DNA from 2 places in the Halomonas sp. HMF6819 genome. Region 1 is predicted to be linked to the other one. Evidence: predicted binding sites of a transcription regulator. Region 1 holds the regulator's gene; the other holds the start of a gene.
What was found. The regulator PhoB, encoded in region 1, activates phosphate uptake and scavenging genes when phosphate is short. The targets are predictions, from matches to a motif close to TGTCATANNNNTGTCANA.
Positions count from the first base shown of each region.

Region 2: the regulator PhoB is predicted to act here: its motif matches at 5,988-6,005, upstream of ACGLWX_RS03530 (DUF6482 family protein).

Region 1 covers NZ_JBIQVY010000003.1:146,286-153,209, reverse strand. The annotation lists gene pstA (phosphate ABC transporter permease PstA) at 1-761, shown strand, start outside; gene pstB (phosphate ABC transporter ATP-binding protein PstB) at 758-1,561, shown strand; gene phoU (phosphate signaling complex protein PhoU) at 1,587-2,312, shown strand; gene cysZ (sulfate transporter CysZ) at 2,393-3,124, shown strand; gene ACGLWX_RS10765 (hypothetical protein) at 3,481-3,831, opposite strand; gene phoR (phosphate regulon sensor histidine kinase PhoR) at 4,128-5,426, opposite strand; gene phoB (phosphate regulon transcriptional regulator PhoB) at 5,430-6,119, opposite strand; gene ubiA (4-hydroxybenzoate octaprenyltransferase) at 6,219-6,924, opposite strand, start outside.
Region 2 covers NZ_JBIQVY010000001.1:775,064-781,987, forward strand. The annotation lists gene ACGLWX_RS03510 (putative monovalent cation/H+ antiporter subunit A) at 1-2,233, opposite strand, end outside; gene hemH (ferrochelatase) at 2,440-3,522, opposite strand; gene ACGLWX_RS03520 (cryptochrome/photolyase family protein) at 3,626-5,197, shown strand; gene ACGLWX_RS03525 (thiol-disulfide oxidoreductase DCC family protein) at 5,199-5,609, shown strand; gene ACGLWX_RS03530 (DUF6482 family protein) at 5,637-5,939, opposite strand; gene ACGLWX_RS03535 (hypothetical protein) at 6,121-6,417, opposite strand; gene dnaB (replicative DNA helicase) at 6,569-6,924, opposite strand, start outside.

The DNA.
Region 1 (6,924 bases):
GCGGCGTGTGGCCGGCGATTTTCGGCACGCTGTTGATGGTGATACTGATGTCGGTGATCGTGACCCCCTTTGGCGTGCTGGCGGCGGTTTATCTCAACGAGATCGCCCACCAGAACCGCTTGACCCGGCTAGTGCGCATCGGCGTGCGCAACCTCGCCGGCGTCCCCTCGATCGTTTACGGCGTGTTTGGCTTGGGGGTGTTCGTTTATGGGGTGGGCGGCTCGCTTGATCAGTGGTTTTTCGACGACGCCCTGCCCTCGCCTACCTTCGGTACCGGCGGGCTTTTATGGGCGTCGCTGACGCTGGCGCTTCTGACCCTGCCGGTGGTGATCGTGGCGACCGAAGAGGGGCTTGCGCGCATTCCCGACGCCCAGCGCGAAGGCGCCGTGGCGCTGGGCGCTACGCGGCTGGAGATGCTCACCCGCATCGTGCTGCCCATGGCGACCCCGGCTATGCTGACCGGCGTGATCCTCGCGGTGGCCCGCGCCGCCGGCGAGGTAGCGCCGCTGATGCTGGTAGGCGTGGCCAAGCTCGCCCCGCAAATGCCGCTGGACGCGGAGTTTCCCTACCTGCACCTCGAGCGCAAGTTCATGCACCTTGGCTATCATCTATTTGACAGCGCCTTTCACGGCGACGACGTCGAGGCAGCGATCCCGCTGGTCTACGCCACGGCGCTGTTGCTGGTGCTGATCGTGCTGGTGCTTAACCTAACTGCCATATTCCTGCGTCATTATTTACGCCGACAGCGAGGAGAGTCATGAACGCGCCCCTGAATGCCGCGCCGCCGGTGGTCACCTTTCCCGCCGAGCAGCGCTGCCTGAACGTCGAAGCGTTTAGCTTGGCCTACGGCCACAAGCCGGCGCTCAAGGCGCTCACCCTTGAGGTGCCGCGCCACCGGGTGACCGCGTTCATCGGGCCGTCGGGCTGTGGCAAGTCGTCGCTTTTGCGCGCGTTCAACCGGCTACACGATCTCAACGAAAACGCGGTGCACCAGGGCCGTATTCAGCTTGAAGGCGACGACATTCACGCGCCGAATCTCAATGTCAGCGAGCTTCGCCGCCGGGTCGGCATGGTGTTTCAAAGCCCCAACCCTTTCCCGATGTCGATCTACGAGAACGTGGCGTTCGGCCTGCGCCTAGAGCGGCGCCTGCCAAAGCGCCAGCGCGACGACATCATCGAATGGGCGCTGAGCGCCGCCGCGCTGTGGGACGAAGTAAAGGATCAGCTGCACCGCTCGGCGTGGCAGCTCTCCGGCGGCCAGCAGCAGCGACTGGTGATCGCGCGCACGCTGGCGGTCAAGCCGGAAGTGCTGCTGCTCGACGAGCCGGCCTCGGCGCTGGACCCGATCTCCACGCTCAAGATCGAGGAGCTGATACGCAATCTCAAAAACGAGCTAACGCTGATTCTGGTGACCCACAACATGCAGCAGGCCGCGCGGGTATCCGACTACACCGCCTTTCTACACAGCGGCGAGCTCGTCGAGTACGGCCCGACCGATCAGGTGTTCACCAACCCCCAACGACCGCGTACCGAAAACTACATTACCGGCCGGGTCATTTGACCCACCCGACCCTCAGGAGGGCTCGATGGATATTACAAGCGATACCCATAGCCAGCATATTTCGCGCCAGTTCAATCAGGAGCTCGAGGAGCTAAAAACCCACCTGATGGCCATGGGCGGACTGGTCGAAAAACAGGTGCAAAACGCCGTACACGCGCTGCTGGAAAACGACAGCCACTTGGCCGAAGAAGTGCGCGACAACGACCGCCAGGTCAACGATTTGCAGCTGCAGATCGACGAGGAGTGCACCCGCGTGCTGGCCAGGCGTCAGCCGGCGGCATCGGATCTGCGCCTGGTGCTGGCGGTGATTCGTGCCACCTCGGATCTCGAGCGTATCGGCGACGAAGCGAGCAAAATCGCCCGCAACGCGCTGCTCCTTTCGGAAAACGCCAGCACCGTGCGGGGCCTGGTCGAGGTGCGCCACATCAGCGAGCACGTGCGCAAGATGCTGCGCGATGCGCTCACCGCCTTTGCCCGCTTCGATACCGAGCTTGCCATGCAGGTAGTGCGCGAGGACGAATCCGTTGACGACGAGTACGGTAGCGCCATGCGCTCGCTGATGACCTTCATGATGGAGGATTCGCGCTCGATCACGCCGGTACTCAGCATCATGTGGGTGCTGCGGGCGCTGGAGCGCGTGGGCGATCACGCCAACAACCTGGCCGAGTACGTGGTTTACCTCGTCAAGGGGCTCGATATTCGCCACAGCGCGCCGGACAGCGTCGACCAGCAGATGCTAAAAAAGCCTTGACCTTTTAGCGCGTTGATTCTGCAATACGCCCGGCTTCTTAACCCACGCTTTTCGTCGGGCGTATTGCGAAAGGATCAACCATGCTGACTGCGGTTTCCGCACTGAGCCAGGGGCTGCGCCTGGTGTATCAAAAGGGGCAACGGCGCTACGTCTTTCTCCCCATTCTCATCAATCTGATCGTCTACATCGGCCTTGCAAGCTTCACCGCACGGCGTTTTTCCGGCTGGCTGGACCATGCCATGGCAAGCATTCCCACCTGGCTTGATTGGCTCGACTGGCTGCTTTGGCCGCTGTTCGTTTTGAGCCTGCTGGTGGCGATCTTTTTCACCTTCACGCTGGTGACCCATTTTATCGCCGCGCCGTTTTACGGGTTTCTCGCCGCGCGCGTGGAGCGCACCGCGACCGGCGTCGAGCCGCTGGATGATCGCGGTTTGGGTAAAACGGCGCTCGACGCGGTGGGCCGCGAGCTCGTCAAGCTGCGCTACATCCTGCCCAGGGTCGCGCTTTTGTTCGTATTCAGTTGGATTCCCGGGCTCAACCTGGCGGCCCCCTTTTTATGGGCGCTGTTTTCCGCGTGGGTGATGGCGATCACCTATCTGGACTATCCGATGGATAACAACAAGGTGAGCTTTAAGGAGATGCGCCGACGGCTGAGCGCGCGCTGGTGGCCCAGCATGAGTTACGGGGGCCTGGTCACGCTGATTACCTGGATACCGCTGGCCAATCTTTTCCTGCTGCCAGGGGCGGTCGCCGGAGCCGTGTTGATGTGGGACGCGCACTACCGTGATCTTGAAAGACTGCCTGCTCGTTAAAAGCGGCTTACGGTCAAACGCCTTGCGGTTTCCCAAGCGCTGGGGGCCTTGCTACTACCTAAAATGAAAACCCGCCATTACCCTCAACAAAAAAAGTACCCACAAAAAATTAGACCCCGCAAAGGGCGGGGTCTGGATCTAGTTTAGCGATTTCGATACGTAACGTAAGCTTCCAATCCTTGTGCGGGTCTCCAACCTTGGAATCTACCCTGACAAACGTTTTGATCTTCGCTTGATTCATTCCTTGAATCGGTGAGCATCCGTGCAATGGGACATCCTTGCCCCTTCTTTTGCTCACTCCGTAAGCGTAATACTTTGTACCGAAATTGCAAACAAATGTTACTTAAAGCGTTTGCTTAGGACTCGGAATTTTTCTCGACGACTTCTTCCGGTGACATTTCAGCACCTTCATCGGTCTCGCCTACTGAATCCGGGGCCGTACCCATGGAATCAGGCTCGCCGATCGTTTCGTCGTTCGGGCCTTGAGTATGGTGATCGGTCGTGAGCTCTTCCTGTGTGTAGTCAGGGCTCTCGTTGGTGTTCATATTGACGCCATGATCTTGCGTACCATCCTGCTCGACCATGCTGTCCTGGTTCTCATCGATAGACGGGTGATCAGTAGTATCTGCAAAGGCCATCGGGCTTGCCAACAGACCAAACGCAATACCTACGACACCAGCTTTCTTGAGTAGCTCCTTGGACATCATATTCCACCTCCTGAATTGCTGTGGTACCGCTTAAAGTAAGAAAGAGTGCCTTACGGCGGACTACTTTGAAGCAGCTGTCTTTCTTGCTTAAAGCTTTGCAGAGCCTGTGCCATAAATCAAATTAAAAGTTAAAAACATTTAAAATCAATAACATAAAATATTACAAGACCTGTACAAGGGGATTTATTTAGACTGATTAACGCCTCTATAGTGACTAAAAATGGCACATGCGCGAAGCTGTACCACTCTTTCATGCCATATTGACACACTTGTACAAGCGTTATTTTGAGATAGGGTCAGCTCAGGCGAGCGGCGGGAAAAATACAGCAAAAGGTCGCGCCCAGGCCCGGGCGGCTTTCGATCGAAAGCCGCCCGTCGTGGCGAAGCAGCACGTGCTTGACGATGGCAAGCCCAAGACCGGTACCGCCAGTGGCCGTGCTGCGGCCCTTGTCGACGCGATAAAAACGCTCGGTCAGCCGTGGAATATGCACCGGGTCGATGCCGTGGCCGTCGTCGCTGACCTCGAGACAGGCCCCACCTTCGGCGAGCTCGGCGTAGCGAAGCGTAATCGTACTGCCCCCCGGGGCGTAGCGCACGGCGTTGAATACCAGGTTGGACACCGCACTTCGCAGCTCCTGCTCGCTGCCGATCAGCCGCGCGTCACTTTCGATCTCGAGCGTGATCTGCTGGGGCGTTTCATGCTGCTGGCCAGAAAGCGCCCGAGCGTCCTGGCACACGCTTTCCAGCAGCGGGCCTAGCGCCAGCGGCTGATGATCCTTGCCGCCCTGATCGATCTCGAGGCGCGAAAGCAGCAGCAAGTCGTCGACCAGATTCTGCATGCGCAGGGTTTGCGCCTGCATCTGAGCGACGCTGCGGCCAAGCCTTGGCGGCAACTGATCGCTCAGATCGCTGTAGGTTTCCAGATAGCCAGAGAGTACGGTCAAGGGTGTGCGCAGCTCGTGGGAGACGTTGGCGACGAAATCCTGGCGCATCTGCTCCAGCCGGTGTAGCCGAGTGATATCACGCGCCATCAAAAGCCGCTCATCGTCGCCGTAAAGCGTGATCTGATACTCGAGAATGCGCCGTTCGTCGATGGGCGAGGTGAGCGTTAGGGGCTCACTATATTCGCGGGATGAGAAGTAACGCACAAAAGCGGGGTCGCGCAGCAAATTGGTGATGTGCTGGCCGCGGTCATGGGCGGTTTGAAGCCCCATCATCTGCGTGGCGGCGCTGTTCCACCACTCCAAATCACCGTGACGGTCGAGCATGACCACGCTGTCGCGCATCGCCTCCGACGACTCCTGAATACGCGCAAGGGTAGCTCTGAGGCGGCCCTGGGTGATGCGCTGACTTTTCTGGTAGCGGTAGAGACGGTCCAGAAGCTCGCCCCAGAGCCCGGGGCCGGCAGGCGGCTCTTCACTTGGCGTCAGCGTCAGCCACAGGTAAAGCGCGCGTAGCTGGCGCAGGTGGTAGAAAAGACACACCCCGAGCCCGGCGGCGAGGCCAAACCCCGGCGCGCCAAACAGCCAGCCCATGATGATACCGAGCGTGGCAAGCCAGGCGATTCGCCAGAGTTCCCGGCTCCACAGGTGCACGCGTTAGCCCCGGGCAGAGAAGCGGTAGCCCGTGCCGCGCACCGTCTGAATCAGGTTCTGATGGGCATCGCCCAAAGCCTTGCGCAGGCGGCGAATGTGAACGTCCACGGTGCGCTCTTCGACGTAGACGTTGCCGCCCCATACCTGATCCAGCAGCTGGCTGCGGGTATAGGCGCGCTCCTGGTGGGTCATGAAAAATTGCAGTAGGCGGTACTCGGTCGGCCCCATGTCGAGCGCCTTGCCGTGAGCACTGACCCGATGGCTTACCGGGTCGAGCAGCAGGCCGTTGATCTCCACAGGATCTTCCATGCCGCGCGGTGTCGTACGGCGCAGTACCGCTTTAAGGCGCGCGACCAGCTCCCTGGGAGAGAACGGCTTGGTAATGTAGTCGTCGGCGCCGGCCTCGAGCCCCTGGATTTTGTTGTCTTCCTCTCCCTTGGCGGTGAGCATGATGATCGGAAGCTCGGCGGTGGCCTCTTCGCGCTTGAGGCGGCGGGCCAGTTCGATGCCGCTGGTACCGGGCATCATCCAGTCGAGCAGCAGCAGATCCGGCTGGTTGTCGACGACCAGCGCGTGGGCATCCTGGGCGTTATCGGCTTCGAGCACGCGATAGTCCGCCATCTCCAGCGCCACCGCGATCATCTCGCGAATCGGCGCTTCATCGTCGACGATCAAAACGGTTTTGGCGGTCATGGTCGGGCCTCACGGTGTCCAGGCGAAGTGGTCGATGACATATCGGTGACAATCACACCATGAGCGAGTGACAGTTTTATGACACCGACTGTCGCCACCTTAGCCCGTGACCGGCCAAAAGCTCAAGACGAGCCCGGCGAAGAGCAAAAGCCCCGACCAGTGATTGTTCAAAAACGCCTGGAAGCACGCCGCGCGCTCGCGGTGAACGATCAGGCGCTGCTGATGCACGAAGGTGGCCGCCATGGCCACCAGGCCCAGCCAGAAAAAGCCCCCCAGGTTGACGGCCCACCCTACCCAGGCCAGCAGTAACAGCGTGGCTGCTTGCAGCAGACCAATAATGAGCCGGTCGGCCTGGCCAAACAGCACCGCGGTGGATTTGATGCCGATCTTCAAGTCGTCGTCGCGGTCCACCATGGCGTACTGGGTGTCATAGGCGATGGTCCACAGCACGTTGGCCAGAAAAAGCACCCACACCATGAGCGGCACGTGGCCAAGAACCGCGCCAAAGGCCATGGGGATCGCCCAGGAGAACGCCGCACCGAGCACCACTTGGGGAAAGTGGGTATAGCGCTTCATGAACGGATACGTGGCGGCAAGCAAAAGCCCGCCCACCGACAGCAACACGGTAAACCAGTTGGTCAACAGCACCAAAATGAACGACACCGCCACCAGCGCGATGAACAGTACCTTGGCTTCGGCTTCGCCGATGCGCCCGGTGGCCAGCGGCCGGTTTTTGGTGCGTTTGACGTGGCCGTCGAAGTGGCGATCGGCGTAGTCGTTCACCACGCACCCGGCCGCGCGCATG
Region 2 (6,924 bases), on a different contig from region 1:
CGAACATTTCGCCTAGCGTATCCAGCGCCCGGTAATCGACCAAAATGACGTTGACAATGTTGCGACCAAACGCCAGCGGCGCGCTGTTTTCCACCATATAAGTGGAGATCGGTTCGAACTGGTCGATACTCCAGGCGGTCATCACCAGCCAAAAGATCAAAACGCCCATGGCTGCGGCGACGGCGCCGTCGCGAAAGCGCTCGAGGCTAGTGGAAAGATTGGAAAAGCGCGGCAGCCGAAACAGCACCAAAACGAGCAGGATGACCGTCAGCGTTTCGACTAGCAGCTGAGTGATGCCCAGATCCGGCGCGCTAAAGAGAATGAAGATCAGCGCGATCGAAAACCCCATCACGCCCACCGACACCACCGCCCCCAGCCGCGAGCGCGAGATAGTGGCGAACAGCGCCCCCATCGCCATGGTGCTGACCACGATGACCTCGTGAAAGCGCGCATCGAGCTCGAAGCGCAGCACCGGCGCGTGGCGCACCAAAAGCGAATACCCCACGAGCGCGATGAGCACCACCAGCATCACGAGGATGTAGTTGCGCATGTAGCCGTTTTGCAAAAGCCGGGTCTGCCACTGTGAGACATGCACGATGGCATTCAAGGCCCCCTCGTATCCTGCTTCCGGGCCGCGGCGCTGAATTGGCGCCAGCACCGAAAGCCGGCCACGCACGCTGTCCCAGCGTTTGAAGAGTAAAAACCCGAGCGCCAGGCTTACGATCGACAAAATCAGCGCGGCGTTGACGCCGTACCAGAGCGACAGCGACACCTCGAGCGTCTGGCCCACGATGGCGCTGGCCGCCGCGGTCAGCAGCGCGTCGATACCAAAAAACGCCGGCGCCAAACCAAAAAACAGCGAACCGGACGCCAGCAGCCCAGGGCCGATAAGCATACTAAACGGCGCCTCGTGAGGCGTGAGAGGCGTTTGCCGGACCTTGCCGAAAAAGGGTCGTATGGCCACGATCGCCGCCACCGCAATCGTCAGAATGGCCGAGGCGAAAGCGAGCCCTAACAGCACCGCCTGAAAACCCTCGGCGCCGAGCACCGCCTCGAGCATCAGTTCCTTGCCAATGAAGCCAAACAGCGGCGGCACGCCGGAAAGCGATAGCGCCGTGACGAAAGCGATGACCGCGGTGACCGGCATGACCCGGCGCAGCCCGCCCATTTCGGTTACGTCCTGGGTGCCGGTCTCGTGATCGAGAATGCCCGCCACCATGAACAGCGCCCCCTTGTAGAGCGAGTGGGCCAGCATAAAGGTAACGAAGGCGGTCATGGCGTAGTCGCTGCCAATGCCCAGCAGCATGGTCAGCGTGCCCAACGCCATGATGGTGGAGTACGCCAGAAGCTTTTTGATATTGGTGTGATGAATGGCCAGAAAGGCGCCGGTGAACATGGTGAGCGCGCCCACCAGCGACAGTGTCCAGACCCAGAGCTCGGTGCCGCCCAGCTCCGGCTGCAGCCGCGCCATTAAATAGATGCCCGCCTTGACCATGGTAGCGGAGTGCAGGTAGGCCGACACCGGCGACGGCGCGGCCATGGCGTTGGGAAGCCAGAAGTGAAACGGAAACTGCGCCGATTTGGTAAAGGCGCCGAGCAGCAGGCAAACGACCATCGGCGTATAGAGCGGATGCTGGCGAAGGTCCTCGCCCCCGGCCAGCACCTCGGAAAACGACCAGCTACCGCTTGCGATACCCAGCAGCACCAGCCCCCCCATCAACGCAAGCCCCCCGGCCACGGTGACGAACAGCCCTTGGCGGGCGGAGTTGCGCGCTTTCAGATCGGTATGGTTGAAGCCGATGAGCAGATACGAGGTAACGCTGGTGAGCTCCCAAAACACGAACAGCGTCAAAAGCCCATCCGCCATGACCAGCCCCAGCATCGACATCATGAAACCGAGCATGGCGACGTGAAAACGGGCGATATCCGGGCTGCCTCTCAAGTAGCCCCCGGCATAGACCAGCACACAGGTACCGATGAGGGTGATCAACAGGCCAAAGAGCAGCGACAGCCCATCGATCATAAAGGTAAGACTAATTCCGAGGGAGGGAACCCAAGCCCACTCCAGCAGCAAGGGCTCGCCGGCTACCACGCTACCGGCCTGACTCAAAAGCCAGGCGGCGATGGCGGCGGGAAACAGCGCCAGTATGAAACTCGCCTGCTCGCCGAACCAGCGATTGATCAACGGCGCCGAGGCTGCCAGTAGAAAACCCAACAGGATGGCGAGCTGCATCTGACACGATCTCCCTGAGTGATGACCGCCCAAGTAATGGGCTCGACGCGGCGACACATCCATGTCGGCTGCGTTGAATAACTGTGATTGAGTATCTGTCACCTTATAGCAGCTGCGGCACCGTTTCCACATAGCCCGCCCTTGAGCGGGTTCGCCACTTTATTTAGCCTGCTATTTTAGCGATTGAAATCATTCACATTATTTCGTCACTCGCGCGTTGAAAGCCAGCCCCCCAGCTCGTTTTGGATGATCTCGACCAGCGCCTCTACGTGATCGTCGCGGTCGTTCAAACAAGGGATATAGCTAAAGGTTTCGCCGCCGGCGTGGAGAAAGCTCTCGCGAATCTCCTCCTGAATTTCCTCCAGCGTTTCGACGCAGTCCGCCGAGAACGCAGGCGAAAGCACGGCGATATGCGAGTGCCCCTGCCGGGCAAGCTCGGCCACGTGGTCGACGGTCGCCGGCCCCACCCACTTCTCCGGGCCGAACTGGGATTGAAAGGCGGTATCGATATCGCTTGCGTCGAACCCCAGGGTTTCGCGCAGGAGCCGCGTGGTTTTCTGACAGTGGCAGTGGTAAGGGTCGCCTTCGAGCAGATAGCGCTCAGGCACGCCGTGATAGCTTGCGACCAGCTTGCTGGGGCGCGTCGCAAACCCTGAGTAGGCCTCCTCGACGGAGTTGGCCAGTGCCCTCAAGTAGCTTGGGTGGTCGAAATAGGCCGGCACGGTACGAAGCGCCGGCTGCCACTTCATCTTCATCAGGCTGCGAAACGCCTGGTCGTTGGCGGTCGCCGTGGTGGGCGAGCCGTACTGCGGGTAGAGCGGAAAAAAGACGATCCGCTCGCAGCCCTTTTGCTGCATACGCTCGAGCACGCTGGATGTGGAAGGGTTGCCGTAGCGCATGCAGTAGTCCACTTCGACGTCGTCGCCGAACAGCGCTTTCAGGCGCGCCGTAATTTTCTCGGTCTGAGCGCGCGTAATGGTGCGAAGCGGGCTTTCGTCGCGCTCGGTGTTCCATATGCTTCTGTACGCTTTACCCGACGAGAACGGCCGCTTGGTCAAGATGATGGTTTGCAGCAGCGGCTGCCACTTCCAGTCGGCGTAATCCACCACCCGCTTGTCCGAGAGAAACTCGTTGAGATAGCGCCGCATGGACCAGTAGTCGGTATTGTCCGGCGTGCCCAGGTTGGCCAGCACCACGCCGACCCGTTTGCGGGCCACCGGCGGGTGCGAGGCCGGCGCGTGGGTCAAGCGCCCTTCGCCGGGTGCGTCTTTCGAAACGGTGTCGCTCATGGCCATCTCCTGCAGATTGAGTCGCCAAAGCTTATCACTTTTCAGCAAAGTGGCGGCATGAAGTTATACTATGAACACTATTCGTATAACTATGGATCAACTTATGTCCAAGCCGCTGCTGCTGGTCTTTGGCGACCAGCTGTCGCTATCGCTTCCGCTGCTGCAAAACACCCCGGAAAACGCCGTAGTGGCGCTTTGCGAGGTGAAGGAAGAAGCGCGCTACGTCCCCCACCATATCCACAAGATCGGCCTGTTTTTATCGGCAATGCGCCACTTCGCAAAAGCGCTCGAGGAGAAAGGGTTTCACGTGGCCTACAGCCGTCTCGACGACGAGCAGAATACCCACTCGCTGCTCGATGAAGCCGAGCGGCTGGCGCGCGCTCACGGCTGCGACGAAATCCACGCCACCCGCCCCGGCGAGTGGCGCCTGTGGGAGGCGATGCAGGATCGCCAAAGCGCGAAGCTTCCCTGGCTGCTCGGTGAGGACACGCGCTTTTTTACCACCCCGGACGAGTTCGCCGAGTGGATCAGAGGGCGCAAGCAGCCGCGCATGGAGTACTTCTACCGCGAGCAGCGAAAGCGCACCGGTCTTTTGATGGAAGACGGCGAGCCCGCCGGCGGCCAGTGGAATTTCGATCACGACAACCGCGAGCCGTTGAAAGGCCAGAAAAGCTTTCCCACCCTGCCCCAGCACGGTCAGGATGCGATCACCAAAGAGGCACTGGCCGATGCCGCGCGCCATTTCAGCGATCACATGGGCAGCATCGATAACTTCAACCTGCCGGTCACGCGCCGCCAGGCGCTGGCGGATCTCAAGCACTTCATCGACGAGGCGCTGCCGGATTTTGGCCGCTATCAGGACGCGATCAGCGACAGCGACCCGCTTCTCTACCACTCACGGCTCTCGGCGGCGATGAACATCGGCCTGCTGTCGCCTTTAGAGGTGTGTAAGGCCGCCGAAAAAAGCTATGCCGAAGGCAACGCGCCGATCAACGCCGTGGAGGGGTTCATCCGTCAGATACTGGGCTGGCGGGAGTACGTGCGCGGACTCTACTGGACGCAGATGCCAGACTATAAGCGCGAGAATCGACTCAACTTTCGCCGCGAACTGCCGGATTTATACTGGGACGCGCAGACGGACATGCGCTGCATGAACCGCGCAATTCAGATGACCATCGACAACGCCTACGCCCACCACATCCAGCGGCTGATGGTCACGGGCAATTTCGCGCTTTTATGTGGGGTCAAACCGGAGGCGCTTTGCGACTGGTACCTGGCCGTTTACGCCGACGCCAGCGAATGGGTCGAGCTTCCCAACACGCTCGGTATGGTGCTGCACGCCGACGGCGGCCTGATGGGCTCCAAGCCCTACTGCGCCTCGGGCAAGTACATCGATCGCATGTCGGATCACTGCGCCAACTGTCGCTACTCGCCCAAGCAGATGACCGGTACCCACGCCTGCCCGTTCAACAGCCTCTACTGGCATTTTCTCGAGCAAAACGAGAAGCGTCTGAGTCAGAACCCGCGCATGAAGCTGATTTACGGCTCCCTCAATAAAATGGGCGACGAAAAGCGCGACGCCATTCGCCAGCAGGCCGAAAGCTTTCTGCGCAAGCTCTCGACCAGCCAGGGCTATGGCCAGAAACACCACACCCAAGGATACAAGAGCCATTAACGTGAACAGCCAACGCTTTAAAAGCCTTAACGCCCGCGCGCCGGTGACGCTCTACTACGACGGCCACTGCCCGTTTTGTCTGAAAGAGGTCGCTTGGCTGGAAAAGCATCCGCGCCGCCAGCGCATCGAACTGGTGGATATTCAGGCCAGCACGTTCGACGCCGCCACCGTGGGGTGCAATTTCGATGACCTGATGGGCAAACTGCACGTCAAGGATCGAAACGAGCAGTGTTATATCGGCATGGAAGCCAGCCGGGCCCTGTATGCGGTGCTGGGCTACCGGCGGATGGTAGGGATGTCCTGCTTACCGGGCCTGCGCGGGGTGATGGATGCAGGCTACCGTTTGTTTGCCCGCTACCGCGTACGGCTGGGGCGGTGGGTGGAAAAGCGCCAAACGAGACACTCTCGGTGAGAAACCACTTGAGGCTCTAACGCCGCGTTAGAAAACGAGCGGCATGCGCGAGGCCAAGGGCTCGCTGTAGTGCGCGGCGCGGCCGATCATCTCGTCGTGGGGTACGTGCTGCACCAGATACGCGCGGTGAATGTCAGCCCGCTTGAGCTCGAGATAGACGTCGTCCAGCGAGCGAAACAGCATCGGCTTACCGCGCTGGGTCAACATGTGTCGGCTACCCTCGACATCCTCGAGCTCGACTTGGTAAAAGCGGCTGCCCGAGTGGGTAATTACCCGTATCTCGAAATTGCTGGAGCCTTCAACAAAGGTTTTCAGTTCGTTCAAATCCATGAATCTCTCCTGTTATTAGTGGTCATAAGGCACAGCCTGACGCCTCCCCATGACAGTTTTATTACCCTATCAGGGTAACAGTAGCGCAAATTTCGCCGCTTCACTAAGGCGCCCAAGCGCCAACGTAACAAAAGAGTTTTTTATCAGAGACCTGGCTCACCAAAAGCCCTTTTTGGCCTGCCTACTGATACTGGGAAGGATCGATGGCCTTGCCCAGAGAGTTACGGTCTATCCAGTTGCCGCCCTTGGTTTCTTTGTATCGAAACACGACCTTGTCGCCGATTTCTACGGGCAGCTCGCCGTCTTCGGTCTGGTAGCTAAAAGCTTCGCCGTTGACCACCAAGTGGTAGCGGTAAAGATCCGGCATGCCCAGCCACTCCTTGAACGGCCCTTCGCGCTCCAGCGACTCGAGTTCACCCCGGCCTTCGAGCTTGGGAAGACGCTTTTTGTTGCCTCGCTTAAAACCACCACCAGCCATGCGCTGCTCCTGTCGATTGAACGTTTGATCGAACGTGGTCACTCCGAGATCAATGAATGCACTCGGTCGTGCCGCCCACGCTGATATCACCCTACACATCGGTTTTCACGTTGAAGGGCGGCATTATACGGGCTGCGCCCCGTGGCTCAAGTCATTCGCCGAAGGCTTGGCCGTAGCTGTCCGGGGCCAGATCCTCGAAGCGGGTGTATTTGCCGATGAACGCCATATGAACCGTGCCGATCGGCCCGTTACGCTGTTTGCCGATGATCAGTTCGGCGAGCCCCTGGTTATCCGGGTTATCCGGGTTGTAAACCTCATCGCGGTAGACGAAGGCGATGACGTCGGCGTCCTGCTCGATGGCGCCGGATTCACGCAGATCCGACATGACCGGGCGCTTGTTGGGGCGCTGCTCCAGCGAGCGGTTGAGCTGGGAAAGCGCCACTACCGGGCAGCCGAACTCTTTCGCCAGCCCCTTGAGTGAGCGTGAAATCTCCGAGATCTCGCCGG